4 regions of the Streptomyces chengbuensis genome follow, and region 4 is predicted to be linked to each of the others. Evidence: riboswitches for the same ligand, from Rfam matches in the RefSeq annotation. Region 4 holds a riboswitch; each other region holds the start of a gene.
The links. Region 4 has a riboswitch for cobalamin ahead of QRN89_RS23055 (ribonucleoside-diphosphate reductase subunit alpha). Riboswitches for the same ligand answer to the same signal wherever they lie in the genome.
Positions count from the first base shown of each region.

Region 1: another riboswitch for cobalamin. It lies ahead of QRN89_RS10320 (SCO2321 family membrane protein); the one in region 4 lies ahead of QRN89_RS23055 (ribonucleoside-diphosphate reductase subunit alpha).
Region 2: another riboswitch for cobalamin. It lies ahead of QRN89_RS02620 (energy-coupling factor ABC transporter permease); the one in region 4 lies ahead of QRN89_RS23055 (ribonucleoside-diphosphate reductase subunit alpha).
Region 3: another riboswitch for cobalamin. It lies ahead of cobN (cobaltochelatase subunit CobN); the one in region 4 lies ahead of QRN89_RS23055 (ribonucleoside-diphosphate reductase subunit alpha).

Region 1 is NZ_CP129137.1:2,316,162-2,318,340, reverse strand. Features, by position in the region: gene QRN89_RS10320 (SCO2321 family membrane protein) at 1-1,211, opposite strand, end outside; cobalamin riboswitch at 1,325-1,461, opposite strand; gene QRN89_RS10315 (Strvi_7410 family MBL fold metallo-hydrolase) at 1,718-2,179, opposite strand, start outside.
Region 2 is NZ_CP129137.1:574,595-576,773, forward strand. Features, by position in the region: gene dhaK (dihydroxyacetone kinase subunit DhaK) at 1-90, shown strand, start outside; gene dhaL (dihydroxyacetone kinase subunit DhaL) at 181-777, shown strand; gene QRN89_RS02615 (PTS-dependent dihydroxyacetone kinase phosphotransferase subunit DhaM) at 774-1,175, shown strand; cobalamin riboswitch at 1,220-1,412, shown strand; gene QRN89_RS02620 (energy-coupling factor ABC transporter permease) at 1,442-2,134, shown strand; gene QRN89_RS02625 (energy-coupling factor ABC transporter substrate-binding protein) at 2,131-2,179, shown strand, end outside.
Region 3 is NZ_CP129137.1:4,132,297-4,134,475, reverse strand. Features, by position in the region: gene cobN (cobaltochelatase subunit CobN) at 1-1,190, opposite strand, end outside; cobalamin riboswitch at 1,233-1,359, opposite strand; gene QRN89_RS18305 (ferredoxin-like domain-containing protein) at 1,410-2,179, shown strand, end outside.
Region 4 is NZ_CP129137.1:5,185,541-5,187,719, forward strand. Features, by position in the region: gene QRN89_RS23055 (ribonucleoside-diphosphate reductase subunit alpha) at 1-988, opposite strand, end outside; cobalamin riboswitch at 1,114-1,253, opposite strand; gene QRN89_RS23060 (YbdD/YjiX family protein) at 1,580-1,786, opposite strand; gene QRN89_RS23065 (carbon starvation CstA family protein) at 1,801-2,179, opposite strand, start outside.

The DNA of each region.
Region 1 (2,179 bases), 2.9 Mb from region 4:
GCTCCGGCGGCGAGACCGGCCCCGACGATCCACCAGATGCCGGCGCTGTCGCCGCCCTTGTGCTCCTCGCCGGCCTCGCCCTGCGCCCTCGGGGCGGGCGGCGCGGTGGTGGAGACCGGCGCGGGACCGGTCGCGTTCAGCTGCCGGACGAGGTCGGCGCCGCCGAAGTCCCGCGGGTCGTCGCCGTGGGCGTGCGCGGCGAGGATCAGCTGCGCGTACGCGGCCGGGCCGCCGTCCTTCGCCCAGGCGGCGGAGTTCTTCTCCAGCCACTGGACCGACTTGTCCGCCTTGTCGCCGTGCCCGGCGGCGGAGAGCGCGAGGACCGCGTCCGCGGTGTTGCCGAAGTCGGGCAGCGGCGCCGGGTCGGTGGCGCCGGGCATCGGCGGCGAGTCCAGGTGGCCGGTCTTCGCCAGCGTCCTGGCCAGGTACGCGGCGCCGTTGCGGGCCGACTGCTCGGGGGTGGCCTTCGCCGGGGAGTCGCAGGCGGCGGGGGAACCGTCCGGCTCCGGGCCGGAGACGACCAGTCCGCGGCCCAGCCCGGCGAGCACGGCGGCCGCGGTGGCGTCGCCGTTGGCGAGCAGCTTGCCGGTCTTGTCGGGCTGGTAGGCGAACGCGCCGCCGCCGGTCTTGTCCGCGCACGGCACGGCGAACGTGACCAGCGCGTCGAACGGGCTCCTGCCGCTCTTCGACTTCACCTCGCCGGGCCGCGCCTTCGCCGCGGCGAAGGCGCCGATCACGACGGACGTGGAGTTCGCGTCGGAGGGCATGCCGGGGTTGTAGCTCCAGCCGCCGTCCTCGTTCTGCACCGACTTCAGCCACTCGAGGCCCTTGTCCACGGCGTCCCCGTGGCCGCCGAGGGCACGCAGGGCCTGCACCGCGGCGGCGGTGGCGTTGGTGTCCAGCATCGTCTTCGCGTCGCACGGCCGGGACGCGTCGGCACGGTAGGAGGCGAAGCCGCCGTTGTCGCACTGCTGCCCGGTGAGCCAGTCGACGGCCTGCTCGGCGGGCACGGTCTTGACGACGTCCTGGGCGAGCAGCGCCAGCGACTGCCGCCACACACCGTCGTAGGTCGGGTCCTTCGTGCCGTACAGCCCGGCCGGGAGCGCGGCCGAGGGGGAGGGCGTGGGGGCGGCCGTCGCCGCGGGGGCAGCGGCCGCGCAGAGCACGGCGGAAGCGGCGGCGAGCGCTGCTGCGCTGCGGCGAACGGACATGGCGGGCTGGGCCTCTCCTGCGGGGAGCCGGGCACAGGCACGCTGAGGTACCAGGCTCCGGCCCCGTATTCCTCGACGGTGCCTGCCAGCGGGCCGGTCCCGATGGCACGAGCCGGTCACGGCCGGTACGGGGCATTCCGACTCACCGCCTGCGACGGCGGCTCACGGCTGCGGGTCAGCGCCGGATTCGCACCGGCTTCCCCCCGTACGGGTGTGATGACGACTCGCACACTCTACCGGCCCGTAATCCCCGTCCCTCGGGACGGGCGGCCGGGTGCGGCATGAGCCCCGGCGGCCGTGCCCACCGTGCCTCGCGGTGGATCTTGGCGGGACCCGGCGGTACCGGGGTGGCGCTCCGGCTCGGGCGTGGCTCGGTTCAGCCCGGCGGCTTCCGCGACGGGTCCGGTCCGTGCGGATCCCGGCGGGTCCGTCATCCCCGGCGTGAGAGTCCGGTTCACCTGGGCCCCGGTGCGGTCCGGGCCCGCCGTCGCCCGCACCCCGCCGGCTCAGCCCACCGCGACGTACGCCACCGGGTCGCTGCCCGGCACCGCCTCCACGCGGCCCAGCTTCACCAGGCGCCGCAGATGGGCCTCGGCCTCCGAGACGGCGATGGTGCGGGAGCCGTAGGGGATCTCGTCCCACGGCCGGTTCCACTCCATGCGCTCGGCCAGCCGCCAGGGGGTGAGCGGTGCGGCGAGGAGGGACAGCAGCCCGGTCAGCCGCTCCTCGTGGTGGGCGAGGAGCTCCCGGACCCGGGCCGTGGCGTCGGTGAAGGGGTGCTGGTGCGCCGGGAGCACCTCGGCGGCGCCGAGACGGCCCACGCGTTCCAGGGAGTCCAGGTAGTCGCCGAGGGGGTCGGTGACCGTGGAGTCGTCGGGATCCTCGTACAGGCCGATGTGGGGGCTGATGCCGGGGAGCAGATGGTCGCCGGAGAACAGGCGGCCCCGGCCGGGGAGGTTCGCCGGATG
Region 2 (2,179 bases), 4.6 Mb from region 4:
TGCTCGGTGACGCTGTGCGAGGCGGACGAGGACATCCTGCGGCTGTGGGACGCCCCGGTGGAGACGCCCGCGCTGCGCTGGGGCCGCTGAGCCATGCCCGGCCCGGCCGACGACGGCGCCGCGTCCGCGGGCCGCGACGACGCGCGCCGGGAAGCCGACGTGCCACGACAAGGAGACGCTGTGCTCGACGCGGATTTCTTCCTCCGCTGGATGAACGCCCTCGCCGAGGCCGTGGACCGCGAGGCAGGCCGGCTCACCGAGCTCGACGCCGCGATCGGGGACGCCGACCACGGGACCAATCTGCAGAGGGGCTTCACGGCGGTGAAGGCGGCGCTGGAGAAGGACGCGCCGGCCACCCCGGGTGCCGTACTGATGCTGACCGGACGGCAGTTGATCTCGACGGTCGGCGGCGCGTCGGGGCCGCTGTACGGGACGCTGCTGCGGCGTGCGGGCAAGGCGCTCGGCGACGAGCCCGAGGTGTCGCGGGCCCAGCTCGCAGAGGCGCTGCGCGCGGGGATCGCCGCGGTGGCCCAACTCGGCGGCGCGAAGGCCGGGGACAAGACGATGCTGGACGCGCTGGAGCCCGCGGCCACGGCGCTGGACGAGTCCTTCGCGGCAGCGCGGGAGGCCGCCGACGAGGGTGCGGCCGCGACCGTGCCGATGCTGGCCCGCAAGGGCCGGGCGAGTTATCTGGGCGAGCGCAGCATCGGGCACCAGGACCCGGGGGCGACGTCCTCCGCCCTGCTGATCGGCACCCTCGAGGAGGCCGCACGATGACGATGGTCGGGATCGTCCTCGTCTCGCACAGTGCGCAGGTCGCCGCGTCGGTCGCCGATCTCGCCCGCGGGCTCGCGGGCGCGGGCGACGCCGTGCCGGTCGCCGCGGCGGGCGGGACCGCCGACGGAGACCTCGGCACCAGTGCGGAGCTGACGGCCCGCGCCGCGCACGAGGTGGACCGGGGCGCCGGGGTGGCCGTGCTGGTCGACATCGGCAGCGCGGTGCTGACGGTGAAGACGCTGCTGGCCGAGGGCGACGAACTCCCGGAGGGGACCAGGCTCGTGGACGCGCCGTTCGTCGAGGGAGCCGTCGCCGCGGTGGTCACCGCGGCGGCCGGCGCGGATCTGGACGCGGTGGAGGCGGCGGCGGCGGAGGCGTACGGATACCGGAAGGTGTGACGGTACGCATCCGTGCGCGGCTTGTGATGCACCTGGTCAACGCACTAATGTCGCAGGGCCTTGGTGAACGGGAAACCGGTGGAGTACCGGTGCGGCCCTCGCCACTGTGATCGGGAAGTCCGGCTCTCTCCGCAAGGAAGCCACTGGACCACCACGGGAGACCGCGGTGTCCGGGAAGGCGGAGCCCGGGCGGCAGGACCCGTCAGCCAGGAGACCGGCCAGGGCGCGTTGTCCATCCACGAGGTGCTGGAGAGGGTCTCCCAACCATGCATATAGCCGAGGGGTATCTGCCCCCTGTGCACGCGGCCGCCTGGGGCGTCGCGTCCGCACCCTTCGTGATCCACGGCGTACGGGCGCTCACCCGTGAGGTCAAGGCGAACCCCGAGTCGACACTGCTGCTCGGCGCGTCCGGTGCCTTCACGTTCGTCCTGTCGGCGCTCAAGATCCCTTCCGTGACCGGCAGTTGCTCGCACCCGACCGGCACCGGTCTGGGCGCGATCCTGTTCCGGCCGCCGATCATGGCGGTCCTCGGCACGATCACCCTGCTCTTCCAGGCACTGCTGCTGGCCCATGGCGGACTGACCACGCTCGGCGCGAACGTCTTCTCGATGGCGATCGTCGGGCCGTGGGCCGGATTCGGGGTGTACGCGCTGCTCCGGCGGTCCGGGGTTCCGCTGATGGTGAGCGTGTTCTTCGGAGCGTTCGTGGCGGACCTGTCCACGTACTGCGTCACCAGCGTGCAGCTGGCGCTGGCGTTCCCCGACCCGGGCAGCGGCATCGCGGGTGCGCTGGCCAAGTTCGGCGGCATCTTCGCCGTCACCCAGATCCCGCTGGCCGTCAGCGAGGGCCTGCTCACCGTGCTGGTGATGCGGCTGCTCGTGCAGTCCAGCAAGGGTGAGCTGACCCGGCTCGGAGTGCTCCTCCAGGGCGGGACGACGAAGGAGGCCGCGGTCCGATGAGCCGTGACGCGAAGATCAACACGCTGCTGCTGGCGATCGTGGCGG
Region 3 (2,179 bases), 1.1 Mb from region 4:
TCGATGAGCGCGCGGATGAGTTCGTCGCCGTCCCCGGACGTCAGGCCGGGGATCTCCTCGGTGCCGAAGTCGTAGCCCTCGTCGAGGAGGCGGCGCAGCAGGGCCACGGCGGAAGCGGGGGTGTCGAGGCCGACGGCGTTGCCGATGCGGGAGTGCTTCGTCGGGTACGCGGAGAGGACGAGCGCGAGGCGCTTCTCGGCGTTCGGGATGTGCCGCAGCCGGGCGTGGCGGACGGCGATGCCGGCGACGCGGGCGGCGCGCTCCGGGTCGGCGACGTACGCGGGGAGGCCGTCCTCGTCGATCTCCTTGAACGAGAACGGCACGGTGATCAGCCGGCCGTCGAACTCGGGCACGGCGACCTGGCTGGCGGCGTCCAGCGGGGACAGGCCCTCGTCGTTCTCCTCCCAGGCGCTGCGCGAGCCGGTCAGGCACAGTGCCTGCAGCACGGGCACGTCGAGCGAGGCGAGCGCGCCCGCGTCCCACGCCTCGTCGTCCCCCCCGGCCTGGGCCTCGGCCGGCCGGGTGCCGCCCGCGGCGAGGACGGTGGTGACGACGGCGTCGGCGTCGCGGAGCCGTTCCAGCAGCTCCGGCTCGGGGGCGCGCAGCGAGGCGACGTACAGCGGGAGGGCCCGGCCGCCCGCGTCCTCGACCGCGTCGCACAGGGCGCCGACGAAGGCGGTGTTGCCGCTCATGTGGTGGGCCCGGTAGTAGAGCACCGCGACGAGCGGGCCGCTGACGCGACGCGGGGTGCGCTCCAGCTCGCCCCAGGTGGGGGCGGGCGCGGGCGGCGCGAAGCCGTGGCCGGTGAGCAGGACGGTGTCGGACAGGAACCGGGCGAGCTGCTCCAGGTTGTCCGGGCCCCCGTGGGCGAGGTAGGCGTGTGCCTCCGCCGCGATGCCGACGGGAACGGTGGAGGCCTCCATCAGCTGGGCGTCCGGGGCCTGTTCACCGGTGAGGACGACCACCGGGCGGCCCTGCGCCAGCAGTGCGTCGAGGCCCTCCTGCCAGGCGCGGATGCCGCCGAGGAGGCGCACGACGACCAGATCGGTGCCGTCGAGGAGCTCGGGCAGCCGGTCGAGCGGGAGTCGGGAAGGGTTAGCGAAGCGGTACCGGACCGGGCCCTCGGCGGCACGGGCGCTGAGCAGGTCGGTGTCGGAGGTCGACAGCAGCAGGATCGTCGCGTGCGTCATCGCGTGCGCAGGCCTTCCTCGGGGTTTCCGCGCCCCGGGTGGTCGTGGTCGGCGGGAGTTCCTGACTCACCGGATCCCGTCGCCGGGGCCCGGTTCACAGTGGCGGGACCGCGCCGGATTCTCACCGGGCTTCCTCCCTAGGGCCCTGGGACCCTGTGCCGTTTTGCATAGTAGAGGCTGCGGCCCGCCGGCAGGGCGGTCACCTGGAAGGACGTGGGTATGCTCGCCGCCATGCCGCCCACACCGACAACACCCCCGGACCGGGGCGAACCGCGTATACGGGACCGAGGCGACGCCTGCCCGGGCGCGCTGCGGCTGCATGCGGCGGACGACGGGCGGCTGGCCCGACTTCGCCTGCCCGCAGGCTTGTTGACGGCACGTCAGATCCATGCGCTGGCTGCCGCGGCCGGACGTCTGGGCGACGGGGCCCTGAGCGTCACCTCCCGGGGCAACGCGGAGTTGCGCGGCCTGGCGGACGGCTGCGGGGCGGAACTCGCGGAACTGCTGCGCGAGGCCGGGCTGCTGCCCTCCGAGGCCCATGAGCGGGTACGCAACGTCGTCGCCTCACCGCTGGCCGGACTGGACGGACTCGGCCGCGCCGACGTGCAGTTGTGGGCCCGGGAGCTGGACGCGCTGCTGTGCGCGAGCGGGTGGGCCACGGGACTTTCGGGACGGTTCCTCTTCGCCCTGGACGACGGCCGGGGCGATGTGGCCCGGCTCGGTGCGGATGTGACGTTGCTCGCAGAGGCGGACGGGCGGGCGGTGCTGCGGACCGGGCGCCACGCCTTCCGGGTGCGTGCCGTCGACGCCGCGCGGGCCGCGCTCGCCGCCGCGGAGGCTTTCCTGTCCGCGGCCGCCGGAGCGGGCACGGGCGCCTGGCGCGTACGGGAGCTGCCGGAGGGGCAGGACATCGCCGTGGGCGCGGGGCTGGCACGGGCGGGGGTGGCGGCGGAACCACTGCTCCCTCCCGACGGAACGGGAGGCTCCGC
Region 4 (2,179 bases):
TGAGGTTGTGCGTGCGACGCGCCTCCTCGCCCGTGTTGTCGCGCAGTTCCAGGAACTCCTCGATGTCCGCGTGCCAGGTCTCCAGGTAGACGCAGGCCGCGCCCTTGCGCCGGCCGCCCTGGTTGACGGCCGCCACCGACGAGTCCAGCGTGCGCAGGAACGGCACGATGCCGTTGGAGTGGCCGTTGGTGCCCCGGATGAGCGAACCTCGGGAGCGGATGCGGGAGTACGACAGGCCGATGCCGCCCGCGTGCTTCGAGAGACGTGCCACCTGGTGGTAGCGCTCGTAGATGGAGTCCAGCTCGTCCAGGGGCGAGTCCAGCAGGTAGCAGGACGACATCTGGGGGTGCCGCGTGCCGGAGTTGAAGAGCGTCGGGGACGACGGCAGATAGTCGAGGCGGCTCATCAGCCCGTACAGGGAGGCCACTTCGTCCAGCGCCCGCAGGGACTCGTCCTCGGCGAGACCGCAGGCGACGCGCAGCATGAAGTACTGCGGCGTCTCGACGACCTTGCGGGTGATCGGGTGCCGGAGCAGGTAGCGGCTGTAGAGGGTGCGCAGTCCGAAGTAGCCGAAGCGGTCGTCGGCGGCCGGGTCGACCAGCGAGTCGAGGCGCTGGGTGTGGGCGTGGACGAAGGCGGCCGTGCGGTCCGCGATCAGTCCCTCGCGGCTGCCGACGGCGATGGAGGCGGAGAACGCGGTCGCTCCCTGCCCGGCCGCCTCCTCCGCGATGGTGAGGGTGAGCAGCCGGGCCGCGAGCCGGGAGTACGCCGGGTCCTCGGAGATCAGACCGGCGGCCGCCTCGGTCGCCAGTTCGCGCAGTTCGGCCTCGTCCGAGCCCGCGTGCCGGCCGCGGAGGGCGGCGGCGGCGACCCGGCCGGGGTCGGCGTCGGGCAGGTCGGCGGTGAGCTCGGTCAGGGTCCGCAGGAGCGCGGTGCCTGGTCCGTCGGCGAGCTGTGCTGCAGCAGGATCGGGCGGCGCGATGGTCACGGGGTGCTCTCCCTCGCTCGGCTGGGGCCGGCGGGGCAGGGGGCACGGACGCACACCCGGGCAGGGCGGACCGCGTCCACCGGCCTTTTCCGCGAGGCCCGGACGTCTGGGCACCCGGGCCGGACGGTCCGGGCGCACCGTCGGCAGGTCCTCGGACTCACGGACGTACGAGGCCCTGGAGCGGACCCGCGCACACCCTTACACCGTTGCGGGACAGTTCCGGATTCGCACCGGATTCCCCTGCGGCGACAGCGAGCATGAGCATACATGTGGGGGCGGTGAGTTGCGGAACCCCCCACATGTTGTGTCGTGACCCGCTCGGAGCTTCCGGGCGTCGGCCGGCCGGGGCGGCGGGCGGGGCAAGGGTTTCCGGCCACCTCCGGGTGTTTCCGCCACCCGCCGGGGGCGGCACCCCGCCGACGAACCGCCCCTCGTGTTCCCGCATTCTCCCCGGGTTCCGTCATGGCCCTCGTGGTCCGCCGCGACCGCCGTGCCGGCAACGGCCGGGTGCCGCACGGACACGGCGACGGGCCCCCGCGTCCTCCCCGGAGGGAAGCGCGGAGGCCCGTGGGCGTCCGTCGCTGTGCGCGGTCAGCAGCAGCGGAATCCCTTGCGGGGGTCCGCCTCCCGCTCGTCCATGCGGCAGCGCTCGAACTCGCGGCGGGTCATCACCTTCGCGTCGGGGTCGTGCGAACGGGCGTGGGCCACATAACGGTCGTACACCGTCTCGCCCGAGACCTCGCGCACGTACCAGCGGACCCAGTCCACCGCGCGCCGCACTCCGCTCACCGCCGTCATGACCGTCACCGTACTCAGCCCTTGCCGCTTCCGGCGGCCTCGTGGTCCGAGGTGCCGGCCGACGCGTGGTCCGGTGCGCCGGCGCCGACGGCGGCGAGCTCCGCCTTCTCCGCCTTGGTGGCGAACAGCCCGGCCGGTGCGACCAGCTTCGACTCGACGTACGGAACCTCGGCGAGCCGGACGGTGTCCGGCTTGCTGATCGCCGTGAAGCACACCCTGGCGGCGTCGGCCAGGACCACGACGATGAGGAGGGCGAACAGCGCGCAGAGCACGCCGTCGACGGTCGAGTTGGTGACGATGGTGTGCATGTCGTCCATCGACTTCGCCGGAGCAAGCACCTCGCCGGACTCGATGCCCGCCTGGTACTTGTCGCGCTGGGCGAAGAAGCCCACC